4 regions of the Variovorax sp. M-6 genome follow, and region 2 is predicted to be linked to each of the others. Evidence: predicted binding sites of a transcription regulator. Region 2 holds the regulator's gene; each other region holds the start of a gene.
What was found. Region 2 encodes sigma-54, which starts transcription at its own class of promoters, with help from an activator protein. Its sites were predicted from a motif close to TGGCANGNAANCTGCTTT; they were not measured.

Region 1: the regulator sigma-54 is predicted to act here: its motif matches at 1,752-1,769, upstream of AB4Z46_RS32030 (circularly permuted type 2 ATP-grasp protein).
Region 3: the regulator sigma-54 is predicted to act here: its motif matches at 1,999-2,016, upstream of AB4Z46_RS31980 (transglutaminase family protein).
Region 4: the regulator sigma-54 is predicted to act here: its motif matches at 4,996-5,013, upstream of AB4Z46_RS32220 (6-hydroxynicotinate reductase).

Annotation. Positions count from the first base shown of each region.
Region 1 is NZ_JBFREQ010000046.1:16,043-23,513, forward strand. Features, by position in the region: gene AB4Z46_RS32025 (acetate--CoA ligase family protein) at 1-1,694, shown strand, start outside; gene AB4Z46_RS32030 (circularly permuted type 2 ATP-grasp protein) at 1,797-3,293, shown strand; gene AB4Z46_RS32035 (alpha-E domain-containing protein) at 3,311-4,267, shown strand; gene glpK (glycerol kinase GlpK) at 4,311-5,804, opposite strand; gene AB4Z46_RS32045 (DeoR/GlpR family DNA-binding transcription regulator) at 5,817-6,587, opposite strand; gene glpD (glycerol-3-phosphate dehydrogenase) at 6,686-7,471, shown strand, end outside.
Region 2 is NZ_JBFREQ010000025.1:92,803-100,273, reverse strand. Features, by position in the region: gene argS (arginine--tRNA ligase) at 1-1,044, shown strand, start outside; gene AB4Z46_RS25155 (SPOR domain-containing protein) at 1,059-1,766, shown strand; gene AB4Z46_RS25150 (thiol:disulfide interchange protein DsbA/DsbL) at 1,851-2,501, shown strand; gene lptA (lipopolysaccharide transport periplasmic protein LptA) at 2,663-3,355, shown strand; gene lptB (LPS export ABC transporter ATP-binding protein) at 3,352-4,146, shown strand; gene AB4Z46_RS25135 (RNA polymerase factor sigma-54) at 4,160-5,752, shown strand; gene AB4Z46_RS25130 (phospholipase D family protein) at 5,755-7,356, shown strand; gene AB4Z46_RS25125 (YceI family protein) at 7,359-7,471, opposite strand, start outside.
Region 3 is NZ_JBFREQ010000046.1:4,816-11,903, forward strand. Features, by position in the region: gene AB4Z46_RS31980 (transglutaminase family protein) at 1-1,943, opposite strand, end outside; gene AB4Z46_RS31985 (DNA internalization-related competence protein ComEC/Rec2) at 2,110-4,524, shown strand; gene AB4Z46_RS31990 (IclR family transcriptional regulator) at 4,633-5,484, shown strand; gene AB4Z46_RS31995 (thiolase family protein) at 5,484-6,635, shown strand; gene AB4Z46_RS32000 (Zn-ribbon domain-containing OB-fold protein) at 6,635-7,015, shown strand; gene AB4Z46_RS32005 (tripartite tricarboxylate transporter substrate binding protein) at 7,054-7,088, shown strand, end outside.
Region 4 is NZ_JBFREQ010000047.1:15,541-23,011, forward strand. Features, by position in the region: gene AB4Z46_RS32190 (ArnT family glycosyltransferase) at 1-738, shown strand, start outside; gene AB4Z46_RS32195 (glycosyltransferase family 2 protein) at 735-1,697, shown strand; gene AB4Z46_RS32200 (GtrA family protein) at 1,694-2,092, shown strand; gene AB4Z46_RS32205 (amidohydrolase family protein) at 2,101-3,300, opposite strand; gene AB4Z46_RS32210 (TetR family transcriptional regulator) at 3,246-4,022, opposite strand; gene AB4Z46_RS32215 (ferredoxin--NADP reductase) at 4,036-4,809, opposite strand; gene AB4Z46_RS32220 (6-hydroxynicotinate reductase) at 5,046-6,671, shown strand; gene AB4Z46_RS32225 (UPF0280 family protein) at 6,674-7,471, shown strand, end outside.

The sequences.
Region 1 (7,471 bases), on a different contig from region 2:
GCCCCAACACCCAGGGCCTGGCGAATTTCGGCAATGGCGCCATCGCCGGCTTCTCGACCATGTTCGTCGAGGTACCGCCGGCCGACGGGCCGATCGGCATCGTGAGCCAGAGCGGCGGCATGAGCGCCATGGCCTACGGCCTGCTGCGCGGGCGCGGCCTGGGCGTTCGCCATGTGCATGCCACCGGCAACGAGGCCGACGTCACCGTGTCCGACCTGGCCTGGGCCGTGGCGCACGATCCGGAAGTGAAGCTGCTGCTGCTCTACCTGGAGACCATCGCCAACCCCGGGATGCTGGCCCGCACCGCGGCCTATGCGCGCGAGCGCGACCTGCCGATCGTCGCCGTGAAGGCCGGGCGCTCCGAAAGCGGGCAGAAGGCAGCGTCGTCGCACACCGGTTCGCTGGCCAACGAAGACCGCGCGGTCGATGCCTTCTTCAAGCACCACGGCATCTGGCGCGTGCGCGACCCGCACGCGCAGGCGCTGGCGGCCGAGGCCTATCTCAAGGGCTGGCGGCCCGAAGGTCGGCGGCTGGTGGTGATCAGCAACTCGGGCGCGAGCTGCGTGATGGGCGCGGATGCGTCCGAGGAGTTCGGCCTGCCGCTGGCGGAGTTGTCGCCACGGACGCGCCAGGACGTGGCCGACAGGCTGCCGGGCTTCGCGACCGCCAGCAACCCGATCGACATCACGGCGGCACTGCTGTCCAACAGCGGCCTGTTCGGCGACGTGCTGCCGGCGGTGGCGCAGGATCCGGCGGCCGACCTGTTCTTCATCAACATCCCGGTTGCCGGGGCCGGCTACGACGTGGAGGCCTTCGCCGCCGACACGGCCAGGTTCGAGGCCAGCACCGGGAAGCCGGTGGTGGTCGCTGCCTGGCAGGCCTCGGTCGCGGCCCCTTTCAAGGCCAGGGGCATCCCGACCTACGGCAACGAGTCGGAGGCGCTTGGCGTGCTGGCGCAGCTCGCCTCGCACACGGCGCTGATGCGCAGGCCGCAACGTGCGTGGCCGGCCGAGGCCTTGCCGCCGCTGCCGGCGGGGAAGGGCCGATTCATGAACGAAGCCGAGAGCCTCGCGTTGCTGGCGGCGCGCGACATTCCGGTCGTTGTGCATCGGCTCTGCCGCTCGGCACGGCAGGCGCGCGACGCCTGGACGGCGATGGGCGTGCCGGCGGTGGTCAAGGCCTGCTCGGGCGACGTGCCCCACAAGTCGGAGCACGGGCTGGTGGCGCTGCACGTGCGCAGCGCCGACGATGCCGCCGCGCTGTTCGAAAAGCAATGGACCCGGCTGGCCGAGCTCGGGGCTTCGCAGGACGGCGTGATCGTGGCCGCCATGCACCGCGGCCGGCACGAGTTCATGGTCGGTGCGCGGCAGGATCCGGTTTTCGGGCCGGTGGTGGTGGTCGGCGACGGTGGCAAGTATGTCGAGGCGCTGCAGGACGTCGCCGTGCTGCTGCCGCCTTTCGACAGTGCCGACGTCGGCGCGGCCCTGCGCACGCTGCGTATCGCGCCGTTGCTGGAGGGGGTGCGTGGCGAGCCGCCGCTGGACGTCGCCGCCCTGTGCGCCGTGGTCGTCGCGGTCGGCCGCCTGATCGCCGCGGCCTCGGGCCGGATCGCCTCCATCGACGTCAATCCGGTGCTGGTGGGCGCCCGGGGGGAGGGCGCCATGGTCCTCGACGCCCTCGTCGAGCGAGCCTGAGCACGGGACGGCCGTCCCCGCCATCCGGGCACGCCCGGAGCGCGACGGCCGGGATCGTGGCCTTGAACTTGCTAAGCTATGGTCAAGGAGATTGGTCGTCCCATGCACAAATTCGATGAGATGTACGAACAGCTGCCCTACAACGGCGCAGCGGTGCGAAGCCACTACAAGCGTTACGACCAATGGCTCGCGAAGCAGCCCGGCGAGGTGATGCGTTCGCGGCGCGAAGAGGCGGAAATGATCTTCCGCCGGGTCGGCATCACCTTCGCGGTCTACGGCGCGAAGGACGAGGACGGCTCGGGCACCGAGCGGCTGATTCCCTTCGACCTGCTGCCGCGCATCATTCCGGCGCACGAGTGGGCTTCGATGGAAAAAGGCCTGGTGCAGCGCGTGACCGCGCTCAACCGCTTCATCCATGACGTCTACCACGGCCAGGAAATCATCAAGGCCGGCGTGATTCCGGCCGAACAGATCCTGAACAACGCCCAGTACCGGCCCGAGATGGTGGGCGTCAAGGTGCCCAACGACATCTACTCGCACATCTCGGGCATCGACATCGTGCGCGCGCCCGATGCCCAGGGCAACGGCGAGTACTACGTGCTCGAGGACAACCTCCGGGTGCCCAGCGGCGTGAGCTACATGCTGGAAAACCGCAAGATGATGATGCGGCTGTTCCCGGAGCTGTTCAGCCAGAACCGCATCGCGCCGGTCGCCCACTACCCCGACCTGCTGCTGGAAACCCTGCGCGCCTCGGCGCCGCCGGCCACCGCCGAGCCCACCGTGGTGGTGCTCACGCCCGGCATGTACAACAGCGCCTACTTCGAGCATGCCTTTCTCGCGCAGCAGATGGGCATCGAGCTGGTCGAGGGCCAGGACCTGTTCGTCAAGGACGACTTCGTCTACATGCGCACCACGCGCGGCCCGCGCCGGGTCGACGTGATCTACCGCCGCGTCGACGACGACTTCCTCGACCCCGAGGTGTTCCGCCCGACCTCCACCCTGGGCTGTGCCGGCCTGATGCGCGCCTACCGCGAAGGCAACGTGGTGATCTGCAACGCGGTCGGCACCGGCGTCGCCGACGACAAGTCGATCTATCCCTACGTGCCGAAGATGGTCGAGTTCTATCTCGGCGAGAAGCCGATCCTGAAGAACGTGCCGACCTACATGTGCCGCAACAAGGACGAGCTCGACTACACGCTGGCCAACATGAAGGACCTGGTGGTCAAGGAGGTGCACGGCGCCGGCGGCTACGGCATGCTGATCGGCCCGGCCGCGACCCAGGCCGAGATCGAGGACTTCAAGAAGGCCGTGCTGGCCAAGCCCGACGGCTACATCGCGCAGCCGACGCTGAGCCTGTCGACCTCGCCGACCTTCGTCGACGCCGGCATCGCGCCGCGCCACATCGACCTGCGTCCCTTCGTGCTGTCGGGCAAGGAAGTGCAGATGGTGCCCGGCGGCCTGACGCGGGTCGCGCTCAAGGAAGGCTCGCTGGTGGTCAATTCGTCGCAGGGCGGAGGCACCAAGGACACCTGGATCCTCGAGGCCGACCGCGGCAGCAAGCCGCGGGCGCAGTCGCAAACCCAAAGCCAGTCGGCCTGATCGGAGGAAAGCAAGCCATGTTGTCACGCACCGCCGATCACCTCTACTGGATGTCGCGCTACACCGAGCGGGCCGAGAACACGGCACGCATGCTCGACGTCAACTACCAGACCTCGCTCCTGCCGCAGTCGGCCGAAGTCGCGCAGTACGGCTGGCAGGGCCTGCTGTCGATCAGCGAGCTGCTGCCGCTCTACAACGAGAAGCACGAGGGCTTCAAGCCCGACGAGGTGATGGAGTTCATGGTCAAGGACGAGTCGAACCCGTCGTCGATCCTCTCCTGCCTGCGCGCCGCACGCGAGAACGCGCGGGCGGTGCGCGGCGCGCTGACCACCGAAGCCTGGGAGACGCAGAACACCACCTGGCTCGAAGTCAACCGGATGCTGCGCAGCGGCGACTTCGAGCGCGATCCGGCGCAGTTCTTCGAATGGGTCAAGTTCCGCTCGCACCTCTCGCGCGGCGTGACGCTGGGCACCATGCTGCAGGACGAGGCCTTCTACTTCTCGCGGCTGGGCACCTTCCTCGAGCGCGCCGACAACACGGCGCGGCTGGTCGACGTCAAGTTCCACGCCCTCAACAGCGAGTTCTTCGGCACCGCCACCGAGGAGGACCAGGAGTACGACTTCTATCACTGGAGCGCGATCCTGCGCAGCGTCTCGGCCTTCGAGGTCTATCGCAAGGTGTACCGCGACGTGATCAAGCCCGAGCGCGTGGCCGAGCTGCTGATCCTGCGCCCGGACATGCCGCGTTCATTGCATGCCAGCCTGCACGAGGTGGTCAGCAACCTCGACATGGTGAAGAACGAGCAGAGCGCCGAGACCCAGCGCCGTGCCGGCAAGCTGCTGGCCGACCTGCAGTACGCGACGGTCGACGAGATCCTCGCGACCGGGCTGCACGCCTATCTGACGCAGTTCCTCGACCGGGTGAACGAGCTGGGGTGGCGGATCAGCCAGGACTTCCTGGTGCCGGGGCACTGAAGCGTGCCTCCAGTCTCCGGGACCTGATCCAGGCTGACCGGAATCAAACCAGCGTCGCCCGCCGCACCGCCAGCTCCCAGCGCCCCATTGCCTCGTCCGCCTTCGCCCGGCTCAGGGTCGGCATGAAGCGCCGCTCGATGCGCCACAGCTTCGACAGCTGCGCCACGTCCGTGTAGACGCCGGTCGACAGCCCCGCGAGGTAGGCGGCGCCCAGCGCCGTGGTCTCGGTGACCTCGGGCCGCACCACCGGGATGCCCAGCAGGTCGGCCTGGAACTGCATCAGCAGGTCATTCACGCAGGCGCCGCCGTCGACCCGCAGTTCGGCCACCGGCGCGCCGCCGGCGGCGACCGCGTCGCGGCTCATGGCCTGCAGCAGCGCGGCGCTCTGGTAGGCGATGCTCTCCAGCGCGGCGCGCGCGATGTGCGCGACCGTGGTGCCGCGCGTCAGGCCGGTGATGGTGCCGCGCGCATCGGCGTCCCAGTAGGGCGCTCCGAGCCCGGTGAAGGCCGGCACCATCATCACGCCGCCGGCATCGGGCACGCTCTCGGCCAGCGCCTGCACCTGCGCGCTGCCCTGGATCGCCTTCAGGCCGTCGCGCAGCCACTGCACCACCGCGCCGCCGACGAAGACGCTGCCTTCCATCGCGAACTGCGGCGTGGCGCTGGTCTGCGCCGCGCTCGTTACCAGCAGGCCGTTGTGCGAGGGCTGGAAGGCGCCGCCCGTGTGCATCAGCAGGAAGCAGCCGGTGCCGTAGGTGTTCTTCGCCATGCCGGCGTCGAAGCAGGCCTGGCCGAAGAGGGCGCTCTGCTGGTCGCCCGCGACGCCGCCGATCGGCAGGCTGCGGCCCAGCAAAGCCGCGTCGGTGTCGGCGAAGTGCGCGCTCGAGGGCTTGACCTCGGGCATCAGCGAGGCCGGGATGCGGAGCGCCCGCAGCAGCTCGGCGTCCCACTCGTTGCGGTGCACGTTGAACAACATCGTGCGCGAGGCATTGCTGACGTCGGTGGCGTGGACCTTGCCGCCGGTGAGCTGCCAGACGAGCCAGCTGTCGACCGTGCCGAAGGCGAGTTCGCCGCGTTCGGCCTGGGCCCGCGCGCCCGGTACGTTGTCGAGCAGCCAGCGCAGTTTGGTGCCCGAGAAATAGGCGTCGATCACCAGGCCGGTCTTCTCGCGGATCGTGTCGGCCATGCCGTCGTCGCGCAGTTGCACGCACAGCGGCTCGGCGCGCCGGTCCTGCCAGACGATCGCGTGGTGCAGCGGCTGGCCGGTCTTGCGGTTCCACAGCAGCGTGGTCTCGCGCTGGTTGGTGATGCCGACCGCGTGGATGTCGCCGGCCTCGATCTTCGCCTTGGCGAGCACCTCGCGCGCGGTGGCCAGCTGGCTCGCCCAGATCTCCATCGGGTCGTGCTCGACCCAGCCGGGCTGCGGGTAGATCTGGGTCAGCTCCCGCTGGGCGATGGCGACGATGCGGCCCTGGCTGTCGAAGACGATGCTGCGTGAGCTGGAGGTGCCCTGGTCGAGGGCCAGCAGGTAGGTCATGGAAGGGTTCTTTCAGGTCTCGCGGGCGATCTCGCAGCGGACTTGCGCCTGCGCCAGAAGCTCGGGGAATGGGGGAGGCGGCTCCGCATCCGTGAACAGGCAATCGATCTGCGACAGCTTCGCCAGCTCGATCATCGCGGGCCGGTTGAACTTGCTCGCGTCGGCCGCGAGCCAGACCTCGCGCGCCTGCGCGATGATGGTCTGCGCCACCTTCACCTCGCGCAGGTCGAAGTCGCGCAGCGTGCCGTCGTCCTCGATGCTCGAGACGCCGATCAGCGCGATGTCGACCTTGAACTGGCGGATGAAGTCGACCGTCGCCTCGCCCACGATGGCGCGGTCGCGCAGCCGCACCGAGCCGCCCGCCACGATCACCTCGCAGGCCGGGTTGTCGCTCAGGATGCTGGCGACGTTGAGGTTGTTGGTGATCACACGCAGACCCCTGTGATTCAGCAGCGCCTTGGCGATCGCCTCGGTGGTGGTGCCGATGTTGAGGATCAGCGAGCAGTCGTTCGGCACCCGCGCCGCCACCGCGCGCGCGATGCGCGCCTTGCCCTCGGCGTGCAGGGTCTCGCGCTGCCGGTAGCCGATGTTCTCGGTGGTCGAGCTGGGCACGCGCACGCCGCCGTGGAAGCGCGTCAGAAGACCTTCGTCGGCCAGTCGCTGGACGTCCCTGCGCACCGTCTGCAGGGTCACGCCGAGCATCTCGGCGAGCTGCTCGACCGTGATCGAGCCACGCGAGCGCACGGTGTTCAGCAACTTGAGCTGGCGGGGGTTGGAATTCACGGAAAAAAGGACAAATGGAGCGCGCTCTACTTTAAACGAATCAAAACGAATGGACTTTAGGGTTAACGCCGAAGAAAATCGCGCCATAAGGAACCAGAATGAAAAGATTCGAAAGCGACAAATCCCTTGAACGTGGACTGAACCCCAACGCATCGGAACCCACCGCCGTGAGCGCCACCGCCTCGCCACCGAACGCCTTCGCCGCCGACTGCGACGTGCTGATCGTCGGCGGCGGCATCAACGGCTGCGGCATCGCGCGGGATCTCGCGGGCCGCGGCTTTCGCGTGCTGCTGTGCGAGAAGGACGACCTCGCCGCCCACACCTCTTCCTCGTCGACCAAGCTGATCCATGGCGGCTTGCGCTACCTGGAGTACTACGAGTTCTCCCTGGTGCGCAAGGCGCTGCAGGAGCGCGAGGTGCTGCTCAAGAGCGCGCCGCACATCATGTGGCCGCTGCGCTTCGTGATGCCGCACGACCCGTCGATGCGGCCGGCCTGGATGATCCGCATCGGCTTGTTCATGTACGACCACCTGGCCAAGCGCGAGGTGCTGCCGGGCTCGCGCACCGTCGACCTGCGCCGGCACGAGGCCGGCGCGCCGCTCAAGCCCGAGTTCAAGCGCGGCTTCGTCTATTCGGACGGCTGGGTGGACGATGCGCGCCTGGTGGTGCTGAACGCGCTCGACGCCCGCGCGCGTGGCGCCGAGGTGCTGACGCGCACGCGCTGCATCCGCGCGCAGCGCGGTACCGAGGGCTGGACCGCCGTGCTCGAGGGCCCCGACGGGGAGCGCACCGTGCGGGCCCGCGCGGTGGTGAATGCCGCCGGGCCCTGGGCCGAGGCCTTCCTTCGCGGCGTGGCGCACCCGGTGCACGGCGAGGCGCTGGCG
Region 2 (7,471 bases):
AAGGCCAGGAAGACCGTGCGTTCGGACGACCGCGAGTACACCGCCAGCGGCGACGTCGACGACCTCGACTCGATCCGCCAGTTCGCGGTCGCCTACCTGCGCCACGAACAGGATCTCGACCTGAAGGCCTTCCAGGTCCGGTTCGACAACTACTACCTCGAGTCCAGCCTCTACACCAGCGGCCGGGTGGCGGCCACGGTGCAGAAGCTCATCGATGCCGGCAAGACCTACGAGCTGGACGGCGCCCTGTGGCTCAAGTCGACCGACTACGGCGACGACAAGGACCGCGTGATGCGGAAGGGCGACGGCACGTACACCTACTTCGTGCCCGACGTGGCCTATCACATCGCCAAATGGGAGCGCGGCTTCCACAAGGTGGTCAACATCCAGGGCACCGACCACCACGGCACGATCGCGCGCGTGCGCGCCGGCCTGCAGGCGGCCGGGGTCGGCATCCCGGCCGGCTACCCCGACTACGTGCTGCACACCATGGTGCGCGTGGTGCGCGGCGGCGAGGAGGTCAAGATCAGCAAGCGCGCCGGCAGCTACGTCACCCTGCGCGACCTGATCGAATGGACCAGCACCGACGCGGTGCGCTTCTTCCTGCTGAGCCGCAAGCCCGACACCGAGTACACCTTCGACATCGACCTCGCGCTGGCGCAGAACAACGACAACCCGGTCTACTACGTGCAGTACGCCCACGCGCGCATCTGCTCGGTGCTGGCGGCCTGGGGCGGCGACCCGGCGACGCTCGAGGACGTGGACCTGTCTCCGCTGCAAAGTCCCGCCTCGCAGGCGCTGCTGCTGCAACTGGCCAAGTACCCCGAGATGCTGACCGCCGCAGCCAAGGATTTCGCGCCCCACGACGTCACCTTCTACCTGCGCGAACTGGCGGCGAGCTACCACAGCTACTACGACGCCGAGCGCATCCTGGTCGACGACGAGCCGGTCAAGCGGGCTCGTCTGGCGCTGGTCGCGGCGACCGCCCGGGTGCTGCACAATGGTCTCGCTGTTCTGGGCGTCAGCGCGCCGCAAAAGATGTGATTCCCTCCTCCACCATGAAGAAACGACAAAGCGGCAACATCGTCATCGGGTTGATCGTGGGCCTGGTGCTCGGGCTCGGCATCGCGCTCGGCATCGCGGTCTATGTGACCAAGGTGCCGATCCCGTTCATGACCAAGACCCAGCGCGGCGGTGCCGAGCAGGACGAGGCCGAGGCACGCAAGAACCGCGACTGGGACCCGAACCTGCCGCTGGCCGGCAAGGCCGGTGCCGCGGCCCGTGCCCCGGCGGCCGCGGCGCCGGTTGCGCCCGCCACCGTGGCGGCACCCACTCCGCCCGCCGGCCCGGTGCCGGTGGTGGTGGCACCCGGTGCGCGGGGCGACCAGACGGCCGCGCCGCGGCCGCCTCGTACCGCGCCGGTTCCGGCCGAAGCCAACGCGCTGCCGCCCTCGAACGACCCGATCGGCGATTTCGCGAAGGCGCGCTCCGGCGCAGGGGCCGCAGCGGCCACCGGCACCGGCACCGACCCGTTCATGTATTTCGTCCAGGCCGGCGCCTTCCGCACCCAGGAGGATGCCGATGCGCAGCGCGCCAAGCTCTCGCTGATGGGCGTGGAGGCGCGCGTGACCGAGCGCGAGCAGGCCGGCCGCACCGTCTACCGCGTGCGTGCCGGTCCTTTCAACAAGAAGGACGACGCCGACCAGCTCAAGGAGCGGCTCGACGGCGGGGGCCTTGAATCGGCCCTGGTTCGCGTCCAGCGTTGAGACTTCATCGTCTCCAGTTCGCCCGGTCCGGGAACTCCACCCGGCTTCGTGGGCTCTTTCAAGCCGTACAGAAGGAATTGATACATGAAACGTCGTGATTTTTCGCTGGCCGCCGCTTCGCTGGGGCTTCTTCCGCTGGCTGCACCCTCGCATGCCCAGCAGGCCCGTCCCATCAAGGCCGGGACCGACTACCTCGTGCTGCGCAAGCCGGCGCCGGTCGATACGCCCGCCGGCAAGGTCGAGGTGCTCGAGTTCTTTTCCTACAACTGTCCGCATTGCGCGGCCTTCGAGCCGCAGGTGGAAGCCTGGGTCAAGAAGTTGCCGCCCTATGTCGTTTTCCGTCGCATCCCGGTGCCGTTCGTCGGCAACGACACGGATGCCAAGCAGCGCTTCTACTACGCGCTCGAAGCGATGGGCAAGGTCGACGAATTCCAGCCCAAGGTGTTCCAGGCCATCCACCAGCAGCGCCTGAACCTGACCGGCGACGCCGCGATCCTCGCCTGGGTGGAGAAGCAACCGGGCCTCGACGCCAAGAAGTTCGCCGAGCTGTTCAAGTCCTTCTCGGTGGTCGGCAAGGCCAAGCGCGCCACCCAGCTCACCACCGACTACCAGGTGGCCGGGGTCCCGGCCCTTGGCGTGGCCGGGCGCTGGTACGTCGACGGCGACACGGCGGGCTCGCTCGACCGCGCGCTCCAGGTGGTCGACTTCCTGATCGCCGAAGCCCGCAAGGGTTGACGCGCCCGGTGGTGCGGACCGCGTCGGCGCCCTGCCGCCCGCCGTCGCCGCCACCACCCCGATTGCGTCATCGAAGCCCGCTTCCGCGGGCTTTTTCGTCAAGGCCGCGCGAGGCGGCGTCCATGGGGCGCATACAATCGCAGAGCAAGTTTCGTGCCTCTATGACATCGCCATCCTCCTTCACCTCCATTTCCCCTCGCCGATTCGGTCGCGTGCTTTGCCTGGCGCTGGCGCTGGCTGGATGCGCGTCGATGTCGCAGGCCGAGCAGGCCGACCGGAGCAAGCCGATGAACATCGAGGCCGACGCGATGCGCTATGACGACCTCAAGCAGACCAGCGTGTTCACCGGCAACGTGGTCGTGAACAAGGGCACGATCCAGATCCGCGGCACCCGCATCGACGTCCGCCAGGACCCCGAGGGCTACCAGTACGGCGTGGTGACGGCCGAACCTGGCAAGCTGGCCTACTTCAAGCAGAAACGCAACGCCGGCACCGACGAGTGGATCGAGGGCGAGGGCGAAGTGATCGAGTACGACAGCCGCGCCGACAACGTGAAGTTCATCCGCCGCGCCGTCATGCGGCGCCTGATCGGCGCCACGGTGAACGACGAGAGCAGCGGCCCGCTGATCGTCTACGACCAGAGCAACGACACCTTCACGGTCAACGGCTCCCCGCTGCCGCCGAACGCCGGCGTGGCGACCCAGCCGGGCGGCCGCGTCAAGGCCATCCTGACGCCCAAGGCGGCCGCCCCGGCGCCCGCCACCGGCGGTGCCAAGCCCGCGGCCACCCCGGCACCGGCGCCGGGCAACAGCCTGCGTTCCACCACCACGCTCGGCGGAGACCCCAAGAAGTGATCGAAACCGCCGGGGTGAACGGAAGCGATGGCCAGCCGGGCAGCCGGCTGGAGGCGCGCAGCCTGCAGAAGAGCTATGGCAGCCGCAAGGTCGTCAAGGACGTGTCGCTGGCCGTGCAGAAGGGCGAAGTGGTCGGACTGCTGGGCCCCAACGGCGCGGGCAAGACCACCTCCTTCTACATGATCGTCGGGCTGGTGCGGGCCGACGCCGGAGAGATCACGATCGACGGCGAGCCGATCGCCCACATGCCGATCCACCGCCGCGCCCGCATGGGCCTGAGCTACCTGCCGCAGGAGGCCTCGATCTTCCGCAAACTGTCGGTCGAGGAAAACGTGCGCGCAGTGCTCGAACTGCAGAGCGAGCCCGACGACCGAGGCCGAATGGTGCCGCTCAGCAAGGCGCACATCGACGAGCGGCTGAGCGAACTGCTGGCCGACCTGCGCGTCGACCATCTGCGCGATTCGCCGGCGCTGTCGCTGTCCGGCGGCGAGCGCCGCCGGGTCGAGATCGCGCGGGCCCTGGCGACGCAGCCGCGCTTCATCCTGCTGGACGAGCCCTTCGCCGGCATCGACCCGATCGCGGTGATCGAGATCCAGCGGATCATCAGCTTCCTGAAGGAGCGCGGCATCGGCGTGCTCATCACCGACCACAACGTGCGTGAGACGCTGGGCATCTGCGATCACGCGTTCATCATCAGCGACGGGCATGTGCTGGCACAAGGCACGCCTTCGGAGATCGTCGACAACGCCGAGGTACGCCGTGTGTACCTGGGCGAACATTTCCGGATGTAGGGGCCTTATCTCGATGAAGCAGGGGCTTTCGCTTCGCGTCTCCCAGCATCTGGCGCTGACGCCCCAACTGCAGCAATCGATCCGGCTGCTGCAGCTGTCGACTCTCGAGCTGAGCCAGGAAGTCGAGCAGATGCTCGACGACAACCCCTTCCTCGAGCGCACGGCCGAAGAGGCGGCGCGCGAGGAGTTCGGGCTGGACGCCGCCGATGCGCCGGTGCGCGACGAGGACCGCCAGGCCGAAGGCGATGGCGACTTCGCGCCCGGCCCCTCGACATCGACCGCCGAAGTCGCGGTCGCAACGCCCGACGCCGAAGCCGCCGCCGCCACCGATGCCGTCGACGGCGAGCCCGACTGGGAAGGCGACGGCACGGTCGACCTGGCGCCCGACGACAGCGAATGGGGCAGCGATGCGCCCGCGCGCACCAACAACCTCGGCGACGACGAACGCACCGACGCCACCGAACTGGCGCGCAGCCAGGAATCGCTGCAGTCCTTCCTGCATCGGCAGGCGCTGAGCCTGAGGCTCAGCGACACCGACCGCGCCGCGCTGCGCTTCCTGATCGAATCGCTCAACGACGACGGCTACCTCGAGGATTCGCTGCCGGCCCTGGCCTCGGGCCTGGCCGGCGACGACAACGACCAGTTCGACGACCTGGTGCATCACTTCCAGGTCGCGCTCGGCCTGTTGCAGAGCCTGGAGCCGGTCGGCGTCGGCGCCCGCAATCTGGGCGAGTGCCTCACGATCCAGCTGCGCGCCCTGGCGCACCCCGGCGAGGGTGCCGACGAGACGCAGGTGCGCGAGACCGCGATCGCGATCTGCAAGCAGCCGATGGAGCTGCTGGCGCGGCGCGATTTCAAGCGGCTGGCGACGCTCGCGCGCAGCAACGAGGAAGAGGTGCGCGCCGCCCTGCAGCTGATCTCCCGGCTCGAGCCCAAGCCGGGCCGCCGCTTCGTCGACGTCGAGCGCAACGTGGTGGTGCCGGACGTGATCGTCACGCGCATCGGCAACGGCACCAGCACCAACACCAAGTTCCGCGTCATGCTGAACCCCGAGGTGATGCCGCGGCTGCGCGTGCACGACATCTACGCCGGCGCGCTGAAGCAGCACAAGGGCGAGGGCAGCCAGGCGCTGTCGCAGCGGTTGCAGGAGGCGCGCTGGTTCATCAAGAACATCCAGCAGCGCTTCGACACCATCCTGCGGGTGTCGAACGCGATCGTCGAGCGGCAGAAGAGCTTCTTCGTGCACGGCGAGCTGGCGATGCGCCCGCTGGTGCTGCGCGAGATCGCCGACGAACTCGGCCTGCACGAATCGACCATCAGCCGCGTGACCACCGCCAAGTACATGGCGACGCCTTACGGCACGGTCGAGCTCAAGTACTTCTTCGGTTCGGCGCTCGGCACCGAGACCGGCGGCAATGCCTCGAGCACCGCGGTGCGGGCGCTGATCAAGCAGTTCGTGAGCGCCGAGGACCTGAAGAAGCCGCTGTCCGACAGCCAGATCTCCGAGATGCTCAAGGAGCAGGGCATCGAGTGCGCGCGCCGCACCGTCGCGAAGTACCGCGAGGCGCTGCGCATCGCGCCGGCCAATCTGCGCAAGGCGCTCTAGCGATGCTTCGGGGCCCGGGAGGGTTGCGCGGGTGGCTCGGCGCGGCGCTGCTGGCGGCGACCGTCCTGGCCAGTGGTTGCGCGATGCTGCCGGCCGATTTCGAGCGCCAGCCCTCGAGCGCGATCACGGCCTCGGGCGAGACCACGCTGGGCCGCATCGCCAGGGCCTCCTCCCCCGATCCGGACCTGAGTGGATTCCGGCTCATGCCCGGCGGCGACTTCGCGCTCGACACGCGCCTGCAGCTCGCCCGCCGCGCCGAGCGCACGCTCGACGTCCAGTACTACCAGATCGAGAACGACGAGACCGGCCGCTACTTCCTGCGCACCCTGCGCGATGCGGCCCTGCGCGGCGTGCGGGTGCGGCTCCTGATGGACGACCTGTACACCTCCGGCGAGGATGATCTGCTGCTGGCGCTGGCCGCCACGCCGAACCTCGAGCTGCGGCTGTTCAACCCTTTCCCGGCCGGCCGCGGCAGCATGCTGCAGCGCTTCTCGAGCTCGCTGTTCGACTTCGACCGCGTCAATCGCCGAATGCACAACAAGCTCTTCATCGCCGACGGCGCGATGGCGGTGGCGGGCGGGCGCAACATCGGCAGCCAGTACTTCACGCAGACCGCCGGCGCGAATTTCCTGGACATCGACACCTTCGTCGCCGGCGCCCTGGTGAAGCGCCTGGGCAGCCTGTTCGACCTCTACTGGAACAGCCCGTACGTGCGGCCGATCGGCACCGTGGTCGGCTCCTCGCTGCCGCGCGAGGCGCTGCAGCAGCGCTTCGATCAGGCCACCGGCCCCGCAACCACCGCAGCGCCGCGCCCGCCGGCACCGAACGACGTGCTGGGCTATGCGCCGCTGGGGCCGGAGCTGAAAGGCGGGGCCCGGCTCGACCTGATCTGGACCCTGGCCGAGGCCTATGCCGACGCGCCCGACCGGGTGGTCGGCAAGACCGCCTCCTATGGCGGGGTGCCGCTGCTCGACGTCGACAGCGTGCGCTACAACGTGATCGAGCAGATGCGGCGCTCGCGCTCCGAGGTGACGCTGGTGTCGCCCTACCTGATTCCGGGCAAGGCCGGCCTGGAGGTGATGAGCGAGATCCGCGGGCGCGGCGTGCGCATCAGCGTCGTCACCAACTCGCTTGCGGCCACCGACGAGCCACTGGTTCACACCGGCTACCGCCGCTACCGGCCCGACATGCTGCGGCTCGGCGTCGAGCTGTACGAACTGAGCTCGGCGCGCACCAAGCGCAGCGTGCGGCTTGGCCTGTTCGGCTCGCAGGTCGGCCGGCTGCATGCGAAGGCGGCGATCTTCGACCGCAAGGCGCTGTTCCTGGGCTCGATGAACTTCGATCCGCGCTCGGACACCCACAACACCGAGATCGGTCTCTTCATCGCCAGCCCCGAGATGGCGCAGCAGATCCTGAAGCTGCTCGACGTGCTGAAGCAACAGGGCGCCTACCGGGTGCGCTTTGCCGAAGGCGGCGAGCAGCTCGAATGGGTCAGCCGCGAGGGCGAGGCCGAAGAGGTGCTGACCGTGGAGCCCGACTCGGGCCTGTGGGACCGCGTGATGCTGGAGCTGCTCGCGCCGCTGGCGCCGGAGAGCCTTCTGTAGCGCTACTGGATGTTGATGGCCTCGACCTGCACCAGCAGCCGCACCTTGTCCTCGAAGCCGAAGGCGAGCCCCCAGCTGATGCCCCACTGGCTGCGCTCCACCGTGGTTTCGAAGT
Region 3 (7,088 bases), on a different contig from region 2:
ACGCACAGCGCGCTGCGGGTGATCCAGTGGGCCGACTCGCCGCGCCGCGGCTGGCGCGGCGTGGTCGGGTCGATGGCGGCGTCCGCCGTCGGGCGGGGGCCAGCGCCCGGCGCCTGCATGCGCAGCCCTGCCGGCGCCGCTTCGGGCGCGCCGAAGGCATAGGGCACGGCACCGCGATCGGCATCCGCGCCGGTCGGCGCGCCCGCGTAGCGCGCCCGGTAGTCGGCCGCCGCCGGCAGGCTGCCGCGCGGCGCGGTCGGGTCGCGCTCGACCAGGTAGGGGTAGTCGCCCTTGCTAGCCCAGGGCTGCGAGTCGAGCGGCAGCCTGTAGCCCATCGGCGAATCGCCCGGGATCAGGTACATGCGGTCGTCGCGCAGGAACCAGGGGCCGGTCTTCCAGCCCGGACCCGCGAGCGCGGGCGCATCGGTGTCGGCGTTGCCGGCCTCGATCGGCAGCATGTAGCCGATCACGGCATCGAGCTTCTGCGTGAACACGCGTCGCAAACGGACGCGCTCCATCTCGTCGTCGAGCCTGGAGTCGAAAGGGTCGACGTTGACCGGCAGCCGGCGCTCGCGCCAGAGGTAGTAGTACACGTCCTCGTAGCCGGGCTGGATGTAGCGCTCGGTCAGGCCCAGGCGGTGCGCGAGCTCCGTGGTGAAGCGGCGCGCATCCTCGCTGGTGTAGTGCGTGGGCGTGCGTTCGTCGGCGAAGAGCGCCGGGTTGTGCCACAGCGTCTGGCCGTCGGCGCGCCAGAAGATCGACAGCGCCCAGCGCGGCAGCTGCTCGCCCGGGTACCACTTGCCCTGGCCGAAGTGCAGGAAGCCGCCCTGGCCGTACTCGGCGCGCAGCTTGTGCACCAGTTCGGTCGCGTAGCCGCGCTTGGTCGGGCCGAGCGCGTCGGTGTTCCATTCGGCGGCGTCGCGGTCGCTGGTGGCCACGTAGGTCGGCTCGCCGCCCATCGTGAGGCGCACGTCGCCGGCCTTCAGGCACTTGTCGACCGCATCGCCCAGCGCCAGCACCTCGGCCCATTGCGCGTCTGTGTAGGGCTTGGTGACGCGCGGCGACTCGTGGATGCGCGTGACCTTCATCTCGTGGCCGAACTCGACCTCGGCTTCGTCGACCGCGCCCTCGATCGGTGCGGCGCTCGAAGGCGTCGGCGTGCAGGCCAGCGGGATGTGGCCTTCGCCGGCCAGCAGGCCCGAGGTGGCATCGAGTCCGATCCAGCCCGCACCCGGCAGGTAGACCTCGCACCAGGCATGCAGGTCGGTGAAGTCGACCGTGGTGCCGCTCGGGCCGTCGAGCGCCTTGACGTCGGGCGTGAGCTGGATCAGATAGCCCGACACGAAGCGCGCCGCCAGTCCGCAGTGGCGCAGCAACTGCACCAGCAGCCAGCCGGAGTCGCGGCACGAGCCCGAGCCGTTGGTCAGCGTCTCCTCGGGTGTCTGCACGCCCGGCTCCATGCGGATCAGGTAGTTGACGTCCTGCTGCACCTGCTGGTTGATGCCGACCAGGAAGTCGATGGTGCGCTGTTCCTTGCGCTCGATCTTCTCGAGGTAGGCCTGCACCAGCGGCGTGGCCTCGTCGGCCACCAGGTAGGGCGCGAGCTCCTGCGCCTGCGCCTCGGTGTACTTGAAGGGGAAGTTCTCGGCCTGCGGCTCGAGGAAGAAATCGAAGGGGTTGTAGACCGCCATCTCGACCACGAGGTCGACCGTGACCTTGAACTCGCGCGTCTTCTCGGGGAACACCAGCCGCGCCTGGTAGTTCGCGAACGGGTCCTGCTGCCAGTTGACGAAGTGCTCTTCGGGCTCGACCCGCAGCGAGTACGAGATCACGTTGCTGCGGCAATGCGGCGCCGGACGCAGGCGGACCACCTGGGGCCCGAGTTGCACCGGACGGTCGTACTTGTAGTGGGTGACGTGGTGGAGGGCGGCGTGGATGGACATTGTTTCTCGGTGCGTCGAGGATGCCTCGGGGTGAGTCGCATACTAGCCGACACAGAAAGCAATTTGCGCGCCAAAGAAGTGCGCAAGGGAGTGAATTGCAAATGACATCGGGAGTCGTCTCGTGACGGCCGGGCGGCGGGCGCGCGCCCTGGCGGTCTTCGCCGCGATGGCGGGTTCGGTGCTCGGCGCTGTGCTGCAACTGCAGCAGGCGGCGCTGTGGCACTGGGCGTTCTATGCGGGCCTGCTCGCGCTGGCCGCGGCCGGCTGGCTGGGGCTTCGAGCGCTGCGCGGGCCATCGGCGCTGTGGCTGCCGATGGCGCTGCTGCTGAGCGCGATGGCCGGAGGCGGCTCGGCGGGCTGGCGCGCCGCGGCCTATTCGGCCGGCGCCTTGTCGCCGGCCGTCGAGGGGCGCGACCTGCTGGTGGAGGGCCGGATCGCGAACATGCCCCAACTCGGCGGCGGCGCGATCCGGTTTTCCTTCGAGGTCGAGTCGGCGCGCTGGGCCAGTGCGGCGGATGCCGACAGCCTGCCGCCGCAAGTGCCGTCCCGCGTCTCGCTGGGCTGGTACGACGCGTCCACGGGCCCGTGGGCGCGTCCGGCCGAGGAGACCGTCAAGCCGGGCGCGCTGCACGCCGGCGAGCGCTGGCGACTGGCGGTGCGGCTGCGGGCGCCGCACGGCAGCCTCAACCCGCACGGTTTCGATCATGAGCTTCGCCTGTGGGAGCAGGGCGAGCATGCGACCGGCCAGGTGCGCGCCGGCGTCCGCGATCCCGCGCCCGAGCGCCTGGGCCCGAGCTGGCGCCATCCGGTCGAGCGCCTGCGCGAGACGGTGCGCGATGCGGTCTTCGAACGTGTCGACGACCCGCGCCGGGCCGGCGTGGTCGCGGCGCTCATCACGGGCGACCAGAACGCGATCGAGCGCACGGACTGGGACGTCTTCCGTGCCACCGGCGTGGCCCACCTGATGTCGATCTCCGGCCTCCATATCACGATGTTCGCCTGGCTCGCCACTGCGCTCGTCGGTGCCCTGTGGCGCCGCAGCGGCCGCCTGATGCTGCGCTGGCCGGCGCAGCACGCCGCGCTGGTCGGGGGCGTACTGCTCGCCACGCTCTATGCCGTGTTCAGCGGCTGGGGCGTGCCTTCGCAGCGCACCGTGCTGATGCTCGCGGCCATCGGGCTGCTCCGCCTGACGGGCCGGCGCTGGCCCTGGCCCTTCGTCTGGCTGTTGGCTTGCGCGGTCGTGGTCGCGGCCGATCCCTGGGCCCTGATGCAGGCGGGCTTCTGGCTGAGCTTCGTCGCCGTGGGCGTGCTGTTCGCCGCCGACGGCGCGGCGCCCGCCGGCGCGCCGTCAGGCCTTGCCGCGCGCCTGCTGCGGATGCTGCGCGAGCAGTGGGTCGTGACGCTGGCGCTGACGCCGCTCACGCTGCTGCTGTTTCAGCAGGTCTCGGCCGTCGGCCTGCTGGCCAATGCCGTCGCGATCCCCTGGGTCACGCTGGTCGTGACGCCGCTGGCCATGCTCGGCGTCGTTGCCGCACCGTTGTGGCACGCCGCCGGATGGTCGGTGCAGGTCCTGTCGTGGGTGCTGGAGTGGCTCGCCGGCCTGCCGTTCGCGACCTTGTCGATGCCGGCGCCGCCGCTCTGGATGGCGATGGCGGGCGTGCTGGGCGGCACCTTGCTGGCGATGCGGCTGCCGGGCTCGCTGCGCCTGCTGGGGGTGCCGCTGCTGCTGCCGGCGCTGCTGTGGCAGGCGCCGCGGCCCGCCGCGGGCGAGTTCGAACTGCTGGCGGCCGACATCGGCCAGGGCAACGCCGTGCTGGTGCGCACCGCCACGCACAGCCTGCTGTACGACACGGGCCCGCGCTACAGCCTCGACAGCGACGCCGGCCAGCGGGTGCTGGTGCCGCTGCTGCGGGCGCTCGGCGAGCGGCTGGATACCGTGGTGCTGAGCCATCGCGACAGCGACCACGTGGGCGGCGCGCCCGCGGTGCTCGCCATGCAGCCGCAGGCGACGCTGCTGAGCTCGATCGAGGCCGAGCACCCGCTGCAGGCCGTGCGCCCGGCCCGGCGCTGCGAGGCCGGCCAGCGCTGGCGCTGGGACGGCGTCGATTTCGAGGTGCTGCATCCGCAGGGCGACGACTACGCCGCTTTCGTCAAGCCAAGGCCCAACGCCATCTCGTGCGTGCTGCGCATCGGCAACGGCCGCGCGACGGCCCTGCTGGCCGGCGACATCGAGCGCCTGCAGGAGGCCGCGCTGGTGGTGCGCACGCCGGACCTGCGCGCCGATGTGCTGCTGGTGCCTCACCACGGCAGCAAGACCTCGTCGACCGCGCTGCTGCTCGATGCGGTACGGCCGCGCATCGCGCTGGTCCAGGCCGGCTGGCGCAACCGCTTCGGGCATCCGGCCGCGGAGGTGGTGGCGCGTTACCGGGAGCGCGGGATCACGCTGGCCGAGTCGCCGCGATGTGGCGCCGCGACCTGGTCCAGCACGCGGCCGGAGCATCTGGCCTGCGAGCGCGAACGGCAGGCGCGCTATTGGCATCACGCCGTGCCGCGAACGCCAGTCATCGGGGTTTCCCCTTGAAAAGTTTCGTTCATCGCAACTTTTTGTCTTTCGCTTGACGATAGAAAGCGCTGGGCCTTCAATGAATGCCAGACATACAGGTTCCGCAGAACGAAACACAGACATACGATGGCCGTCCGTCCCCGCTCCGTCCCTTCCGTGCTCGCGAACAGCGCCACCGAGCCGACCTCGTCGGTCGAGCGCGCCTGCCGCATCCTGCGGGCCCTGTCCGACCCGGGCGTCGCACGGCTGACCGACATCGCGCTGGCCACCGGCCTCGACAAGACCACCGTGCTGCGCCTCATCGAGGTGCTGATGCGCGACGGCTTCGTGGTGCGCGATGCCGAGACCAAGCACTACAGCCTCGGTGCCGAACTGCTGGTGCTGGGTGCGGCGGCGCTGGCGCGCTTCGACCCGCGCCCGCTGGTGCGCCCCAGCCTGCTGCGCCTCACCGGCACCTTCGAGGACAGCGTGATCCTGTCGATCCCGAGCGGCATCGAGTCGCTGTGCGTGGACGTCGAGGAAGGGCGCTTTCCGATCCGTGCCAACTACCTCTCGATCGGCAGCCGGCGCCCGCTCGGCGTGGGCGCCGGCAGCCTGGCCTTGCTGGCCTGGATGCCCGAAGGCGAACGCAAGGCCGCGCTGGCCGTCATCGCCCCACAGCTCGAGCGCTACCCGCGCATCACGCCGAAGCTGCTCGAGGCGCGGGCCATGGAGGCGCGCGAGCGCGGCTACGCGGTGCTGCTCGACGTCGTGGTCGAGCGCATGGGCGGCATTGCGGTGCCGATCCTCGGCGCCGACGGAAGACCGGTCGCGGCGATCAGCATCGCGGCGCTCAACGACCGCATCACCTCGCGCGAGGCCGAGCTGGCGAAGGCGCTGCGGCGCGAGTGCGCGACCTGCGAAGTGCTCTGGAGCGGGGCCGCGCACCAGAGCGCCATGGCCACCCGCAGTGCCAGCCGGCGCGCCAGGGTCCACTGATGGCCGCAACCGTCGCCTACCTCGTGGGTGCGGGCAGCACCGCCTTCGGCCGTCACGAAGGGCTGGGCGCCATCGACCTGATGGCCCGGGCCGCGCAGCAGGCGCTCGACACGGCCCGGCTGCAGCGCGCCGACATCGACGGCGTGTTGTGCGGCTATGCGACCACCTTGCCGCACCTGATGCTGTCGACGCTGTTCTGCGAGCGCTTCGCGCTGCGTCCGGCCTATGCCCACAGCCTGCAGCTGGGCGGCGCCTCGGGTGCCGCGATGCTGATGCTGGCGCGCGAGCTGGTGCGCGCCGGGCGCTGCCGCAACCTGCTGGTGGTGGCGGGCGAGAACCGCCTGAGCGGCCAGTCACGCGACAGCTCGATCCAGACGCTGGCGCAGGTCGGCGATGCCGACTTCGAACTCCCCAACGGCGCCTCGGTACCGGCCTATTACGGCCTGCTCGCATCGCGCTACATGCACGAGACCGGCACCCGCGAAGCCGACCTCGCCGAGCTGGCCGTGCTGATGCGCGACCATGCGGCCAGCCATCCGGAAGCCCATCTGCGGACCCCGATCTCGCTGGCCGAGGTGCTCGCGTCCAAGCCGATCGCGGCGCCGCTCAAGCTGCTCGACTGCTGCCCGATCTCCGACGGCGCCATGGCCCTGGTGGTGTCGGCCGCACCGCGTGGCGAGTCCCGCGTGGCGTTGGCGGGCGCCGGGCAGGCGCACCGCCACCAGCACCTGAGCGCCATGGCCGACGTCATGCAATGCGGCGCCTCCGAGGCGGCCTCGCGCGCCTTCGACGAGGCGGGTCTGGGCCGAGGCGACATCGACTGCCTCGGCATCTATGACTCCTTCACGATCACCCTGGCCATGCTGCTCGAGGAGATCGGCTTCGCGCCCCGTGGCGGGGCGGCCGGGCGCGTGCGCCACGGCGACTTTCGCGCCGATGGGCCGCTGCCGCTCAACACCCATGGCGGACTGCTCTCCTTCGGCCATTGCGGCGTCGCCGGCGGCATGGCGCACGTGGTCGAGATCTTCCGGCAGATGACGGGGCAGGCCGGCGAGCGCCAGCTGCGCCCGCCAAGGCACGCCTTCGTGCATGCCGACGGGGGCGTGATGTCTTCGCACGTGAGCCTGATTCTTTCGCGGGAGAGCGCGTGATGAACGAATCGCAAGGCGCACTCGCCGCGCCCTTCGTCGAAGGCCTGGCGCGGCAGGTGCTGCGATTCCAGTCCTGCGGCGACTGCGGCAGCCCGCAGACTTTGGCGCGCTACGCCTGCGCGAACTGCGGCGGCACGCGGCTGGCCTGGCGGGACGCCTGCGGCCGTGCGACCGTGCATGCCGTGACGGTGGTGTCGCGTGCACCGTCCGATGCCTTCCGCGCCCTCGTGCCGTACACGCTGGTGCTGGTCGTGCTCGACGAGGGCCCGCGCCTGATGGCCCATGCCGCGGCCGGCGTGCGCATCGGCGAGCGCGTCTCGGCGACCTTCTTCGCGCACCAGGGCCGGGTGCTGGTGCGCTTCGAGCCCGAGCGCGCCTGAGCGGCTTTCTTCGATCACAAAAGAGCAGGAGACACGGCATGCATTCCTTCCTTCGATTCTTCCTTGCCCGGGA
Region 4 (7,471 bases), on a different contig from region 2:
GACGACGTGCAGGCCCACGCCGCGTGGCCCAACGGCTTCCTCTGGGGCGTGTTGTTCGCACCGCTCGGCCTGCTCTGGAAGCGCTCGCCCGCCGTGCGTGCGGCAGCGGTCTTCAGCGTCTATTCGCTGGGTGTCTGGGCCCTGACTTCGCGCTATCCGCGCTACCTGGCGGCGTCGGTGCCGCTGATCGCGCTGGTCTCGGTGGTGGGCTGGCAGGCGCTGCTGGGCGGCCTGGCCGGCTGGCTGCGCCGCACGCTGCCGCGCTGGAACGCCCGGGGCACGCTCGACCGCGCCGGCCGCTGTCTTGGCGTGCTGCTGGTGGTGATCGGGGTCGGGGGCTCGTTCTACATGACGCGGCGCAGCGTGGCCGCGATCGCGACCACGCCGGCCGAGCGCACCGCCTTCCTCGAGGCGCAGGTGCCCGGCTATGCCGTCATGAACTACCTGCGCGAGCACGCGACCGGGCGCGTCTACCAGATCGCGCTCAGCGAAGCGACCTACTATGGACCCGCACCAGTGTGGGGCGACGCGATCGGGCCCTGGCGCTATTCCGACTTCATCGTCCTGCCGCCGGCCGAATTCGCGCGCAAGCTGTACAGCCTGGGCTTCGAGGCGATCGCGGTGGGCGCCGGAAGCGCCCCGCTGCTCGAAGCCCAGCCCGGCTTCCTTGACCATTTCGCCTTGATGTACGAAAAAGCCGGTGCCAAGGCCTACCGTATCCTGCCCACCAAAGAATGACCGATCGCCCTGACCTGAGCGGCCTGCGCATCGCAGCCGTGATCCCGTGCTTCAACGAGGCGCTCGCCATCGCGCAGGTGGTGGACGAGTTCCGCGCCGCGCTGCCCGAGGCCGAGATCCATGTCTTCGACAACAACTCGACCGACGACACCGCGGCCGTGGCCCGGGCCTGCGGCGCGACCGTGACGCACGTCGCGCTGCGCGGCAAGGGCAACGTGGCGCGCCGGATGTTCGCGGACGTCGAGGCCGACGTCTATGTGATGGTCGACGGCGACGCCACCTACGATGTCGGCGAGGTGCGCCGCCTGATCGAGATGATGGTGGAGGGCAACCTCGACATGGTGGTCGGCTCGCGCGTCGACGACCGCGCCGACCAGCAGACCTACCGCCGCGGCCATCGCTTCGGCAACGCGCTCTTGACCGGCGCGGTGGCCAGCCTCTTCGGCGGCCGCCTGACCGACATGCTCTCGGGCTACCGCGTCTTTTCAAGGCGCTATGCCAAGTCGTTTCCGGCGGTGTCGGAAGGCTTCGAAATCGAGACCGAGCTGACCGTGCACGCGCTCGAACTGCGCATGCCCTTCGCCGAGGTGCCGGTGCCTTACCGCTCGCGGCCCGAGGGCTCGGAAAGCAAGCTGTCGACCTACCGCGACGGCTGGCGCATCCTGAAGACCATCTGCAAGCTGTTCGTGAGCGAGCGGCCGCTGCAGTTCTTCGCCGGCATCGCCGCCCTGCTGGCGCTGGCGTCGGTGATCATCGCCGAGCCACTGGTCGTCACCTACCTGCAGACCGGCCTGGTCCCGCGGCTGCCGACCGCGGTGCTGGTGACCGGCACCATGCTGGTCGCGATGCTGTCCTTCGTCTGCGGCGTGGTGCTGCACACCGTGACCATCGGGCGCCAGGAGGCCAAGCGCCTGTGCTACCTCTCCATCCCGGGCGTGCGCGAGCGCGTCAGGCCATGAGGCTGGGGCGCGAGTTCCTGTCGTTCTCGGTGGTGGGCGTGGTCGGCCTGGGCGTCGATCTCGGCGTGCTCTACCTGCTGGCGCCGCTGTTCGGCTGGTATGGCGCGCGCGTGGTCTCTTTCATCGCCGCGGCCAGCGCCACCTGGGCGCTGAACCGGCGCTACACCTTTGCCGGCCGGCGCCCGGGCGTCTCGCTGGCGCGCGAGTACGCCCACTACCTGCTGACCATGCTGGGCGGCGCGCTGGTCAACTACTCGGTGTATGTGCTGACCCTGCACTGGCTGGCCGGTCCGCTGGCCCCGGCGCTCGGCGTCGCGCTCGGAAGCTGCGCCGGGCTGGCGGTCAACTTCCTGTCGGCGCGCTTCCTGGTGTTCGGCGCATCGCACAAGCCTTGAGCGCGCTGTCAGTGCGCGCCTGACACCACCACCGGAATCTCGGTCGCCGGCGGCGTGTTGCGGCTGCGTCCGCAGCGCACGATGCCGTCGATCATCACCATCCCGACGCCCGGGATGTCGCCGAGCCGCACGCTTTCGAGCAGGCCGACCGCGGGCGAATGCTGCGCCCGGTCCATGAAGACGAAGTCGGCGTCGCGGCCGACTTCGATCAGCCCGCAGTTGAGCTTGCGGATGCGCGCCGTGTTGCCGGTGGCGAAGCAGAACACCAGCTCGGCCGGGATGTTGGCGATCGACGACAGCATCGCCACCATGCGCAGGATGCCCAGCGGCTGCACGCCCGAGCCCGCGGGGCCGTCGGTGCCGAGGATCACGCGGTGCGGGCACTTGAGATCGAGCGCTGCCTTGGCCGCCGCGATGGCGACGCGCTCGTTGCCGTTGTGCACGATCTCGATCGCGCGCGACGACTTCTCGCACAGCTCGCAGACGTGCGCCTCGGGCAGCGAGGTGTGGCCGCCGTTGATGTGGCCGATGATGTCGGCGTCGGCCTCGAGCACCACGTCCTTGTCGATCAGGCCCGAGCCCGGGATCGACGGGCCGCCGGTGTGGATCGTGCTCTGGATGCCGTACTTGCGGGCCCAGGCCACCATCTCCTTGGCCTCGTAGCCGGCCTTGACCGAACCCAGGCCGACCTCGCCGAGCAGGCCGACGCCGGCCTCTGCCAGTTCCTTGAAGTCGCTCTCGACCATGCCCTTCTCGATGACGGGCGCGCCGGCCAGCACCTTGACGCCGCCGGGCCGGAAATTGTCGAAGGCGCGCTGCGCCGTGATGGCCAGCGCCTTCAGGCCGACGATGTCCTTGGGCCGGCCGGGCAGGTGCACCTCGCCGGCGGAGATCATCGTGGTCACGCCGCCGTGCATCGTCGAATCGATCCAGCCGATCTGGCCCTGGCGCGGCGTCCAGTCGCCGAACACCGGGTGCACGTGGCTGTCGATCAGGCCCGGCGCGACGCAGGTCTTCTTCACGTCGATGACGGTCTGGGCGCCTTCGAGGTCGCAGTCCTTTTCCTTGCCGACCGCGACGATCAGGCCGTCGTTGACGACGATGGTGTCGGCGTCGAGGATCGGCCGGTCGATGTCGCCCGAGAGCAGCAGACCTATGTTCCGGATGACGACCTTGCCCGACTTGGCGCCGGTTGCGACTTCTGCCATTTCTTGACCTCGTGGGGTTGCGTTGTATCTTCTTCGGGAGCTCCGGCATCGACCGTGCGCAGCACGGTCTCGATCACGAAGTTTTCCCAGTGTGCGACGGCTTCCGGCGTTTCGAGGGGCTCGCCCAGGAAGGCCGTCAGCGTGTGCCGGTTCGACGTGTAGAAATAGCCGGTCGACGCGATCAGCAGGTACAGGTCGCGCGCCGCCACGTCGTCGCGGAACAGGCCTTGCTCGACGCCGCTGGCGAGGATCTCCTGGATGACCGTGATCGCCCGCGACGAATATTCGCGGGCCCGCAGCGACTTCGCGATGTGCCGGCCCTTGTGCAGGTTCTCGGTGTTCAGCAGCGTGACGAACTCGGGGTTCTTGCGGTAGTAGCCGAGCACGAAGCGGATCACCGCGCTGAGCGACTCCACCGGCCGGGACGCGTCGAGGTCGATCGCGGCTTCGGCATCGTCCATCCGCCGGTAGATGCCCTCGAGCACCGCGATGAACAGGCCTTCCTTGCTGCCGAAGTAGTAGTAGATCATGCGGTCGTACGACTTCGCGGCCTTCGAGATCTTCTCGACGCTGCCGCCATCGAAGCCGTACTTCGCGAACACCTTGGTCGCTGCGCGCAGGATGCTCTCGCGCGTGGCCTGCGCGGAGGCCTCGCGCACGCCGGTGCGTCGCGTCGCGGGCTTGGGTGCGCTCTTGCGCGCGGCTGCCTTGGGCTCGGCCATCGCGGCTTTCGGACTACTTCTCGGCGAAGGCGCGCTCGACCACGAAGTCGCCCGGCGTCGACGTGTTGCCTTCCTTGAAGCCGCGCGCCTCGAGGATGTGCTTGAGGTCGACCAGCAGACCCGGGCTGCCGCACAGCATCACGCGGTCTTCGGCGGCATTGAGCGGCGGCAGGCCGAGGTCGTCGGTGAGCTTGTTGCTCTCGATCAGCTCGGTGATGCGGCCCATGTTGCGGAACTCCTCGCGCGTCACGGTCGGGTAGTAGAGCAACTGCTTTTCGATCATCTCGCCCAGGATCTCGTGCTTGGGCAGGTGGTCCGTCACGAGGTCGTGGTAGGCGAGCTCGTCGATCTGGCGCACGCCGTGCACCAGGATGACCTGCTCGAACTTCTCGTAGGTGTCGGGGTCGCGGATGATGCTCATGAACGGTGCCAGGCCGGTGCCGGTGCCGAACAGATAGAGCCGCTTGCCCGGCAGCGTGTAGTCGATCAGCAGCGTGCCGGTCGGCTTGCGGCCCACGATGACGGTGTCGCCGATCTGGATGTGCTGCAGCTTCGAGGTCAGCGGGCCTTCCTCGACCTTGATGCTCAGGAACTCCAGGTGCTCCTCGTAGTTCGGGCTCACGATGCTGTAGGCCCGCAGCAGGGGCTTGTTGTTGACCTTCAGGCCGATCATCGTGAAGTGGCCGTTCGAGAAACGCAGGGCCGGATCGCGGGTGGTCGTGAAGGTAAACAGGCGGTCGGTCCAGTGGTGGACGCTCAGCACACGTTCTTCGCTGAATGCACTCATAGGGGTCAGGAATGGTTATGAACGAAAAAGGGATGCACCAATTGTCGGCGATGCCAGCGAAAACACCATTGCCAGTATCGAGTCCGTTTGCTACATTGATCTTGAATGTAGTGTTCACCACATGAAGGTGTAGGGAATGCTACACAAACGTCAGTTCCAGCACAAGCGCAGTTGCAAGCAGGTCGCCGGCACAGATGTTGCACTCCCTGCCGGCCTGAACCCACGAGATACCCGCGATGACCGAACACACCAAGACAGACGGACTGCCCGGCATGGACATGCCGGTGTTGCCAGAGGCCACGGGCCGGGCGCCCCTGCGCAACGAGCGCATGAATGCGGCCAAGGTCGAGTGCAACGCCTGTCCGGTGCTGTGCCAGATCTCCGAGGGGCGCACCGGCGCCTGCGACCGCTACGCCAATCGCGACGGCGTGCTGGTGCGGGTCGATCCGGTGCTGCTGCTGCGTCGCGAGCTCGCGAGCGAGGCGCCGGCGCTGGTGCCCTTCGCCCGCCCGGGCGGAGAGACCGGCGAGGCCGAGCGCACCGAGGCGCCGGTGGCGGACGCCGACTGGAACGGCGATCTCCTTCATGCCGACGAGGTCTTCGTCACCGGCGTGGGCTCCTCCACCACCTACCCAGACTACAAGCCCGCGCCCTTCATCGTCGCCTCGAAGGCGCAGGGCGTGGACATGGTGACGGTGGTGACCGAAGGCATCTTCAGCTACTGCAGCTTCAAGGTGAAGATCGACACCGACCGCTTCCTCGGCGCCGAACAGGCCAACGTGCGCTACCGCGGCGAGGTGGTCGGCCATGTCACCACCGCCGAGTACGGCTCGCAGATGCTGTCGCTGGGCGGTGTGCATCACCTCACGGGCGGCAGCAAGAAGGAGGGCCGCATGACCTGCGAGCTGATGCAGCTGCTGGGCAACAAGAAGGCGGTGGAGTGCGTGATCGACGGCGGCGCCAGCATGGTGATCCAGGCCGGCCGCGCGCCGATCGTCAACGGCATCGAAGAGAAGCGCATGCGCGTGGGTTGCGGCTCGGCGGCCATCGGCATTTTCGCGCGCCAGCTCTTCGGCCATGCCGACGAGGTGGTGGTGGTCGACGACCACATCACCGGCGTGCTGACCGAGCACCAGGCCGGGCGCTGCCTGGACATGCCGTCCTCGGGCATCCAGATGCGCGGGCGCAAGTCCACGCCCGGGCGCTATTTCCAGGTCGCGAACCCGGGCAACGGCTGGGGCGGCACCGATATCGACAACCCGCTCTCGATCATCGAAGGCTGGGAAGAGGGCGTGGCGCGCCCGGGCCTGCGGCTGCTCATGACCTCGACCACCGGCGAGCACGCGCAGTGGTACGTGCTCGACGAGCAGCTGCAGCCGGTGGAGCAGCCGATGCCGGCCGAGGTGCAGCGCATCGTCGATCGCATCGGCGAGAACTGCGAACCGTCGCTGTGCACGGTGCTGTTCCTCGGCGGTGCGGGCGGCAGTCTGCGCGCCGGCGTGACCGAGAACCCGGTGCTGCTCACGCGCGCCATCAAGCGCGCGCTGGTCAACGTGACCTGCGGCGGTGCGCCGGCCTATGTGTGGCCCGGCGGCGGCATCACCGTGATGGCCGACGTGCTGCGCATGCCCGACAACAGCTTCGGCACGGTGCCCACGCCGGCCATCGTGGCGCCGATCGAGTTCAGCATGCGGCGCGACGACTACGCGGCGCTGGGCGGCCACATGGAGCATGTGTTCTCGCTCGAGCAGGCGCTGGCCCGTGGCGCCTGGCAGGACGACGGCGCGCCGCTGGCGCGCCAGTGGCTGCGCATGGACCCGGCCAACCCGTGGCCCCTGGGCCAGCCCCCGATGCTGGGCTGAAGATGAGCGCCCAACGCAGCGCACTCGACGGTGCGCGCTGGCACTTCAACCACGGCCCGATCGACATCGTCGCCGAGGCCCATGGCGACGCGGTCGAGGTCGCGGTCGCGCACGAACTCGCGTGGCGGCGCTTCGCCCAGGTGCTGGACGAACTGGTCGCCGAACTGCCCTTGCTGCGCCAGCCGGTCGGTGCGACGTGCGCGCTGCAGGGGCGCATCGCGCAGCGCATGTGGAATGCCTGCGCGCCGTTCAGCGCCGGCTTCATCACGCCGATGGCCGCGGTCGCCGGCTCGGTGGCGCAGGAACTCATCGCCTGCTACCAGCGCCCCGGCATCGAACGCGCCTGGATCAACAACGGCGGCGACATCGCGCTGCATCTCGCACCGGGGCAATCCGCGCGCGTCGGGCTCTTCGCCGACCTCGCGCGCTTCGATCTGCGGGACGCGGGTCCGATCACCACCGATGGCCAGTTCGAGCTTCGCGCCGAGCAGCCGGTGCGCGGCGTCGCCACCAGCGGCTGGCGCGGGCGCAGCTTCTCGCTCGGCATCGCCGACAGCGTGACCGTGCTCGCGGCCACGGCGGCCGAGGCCGATGCCGCGGCCACGGTCATCGCCAACGCGGTGAACGTCGACGACCCCGGCATCCGCCGCCTGCCCGCCAGCGCCTGCAAGGACGACAGCGACCTCGGCGACATCCCCGTGACGACCGATGTCGCGGTGCTGGCACCCGCGCAGGTGCATCGTGCACTGGATGCGGGTGCCGACCGTGCGGAGGCACTGCAACGCAACGGGCTCGTGTGG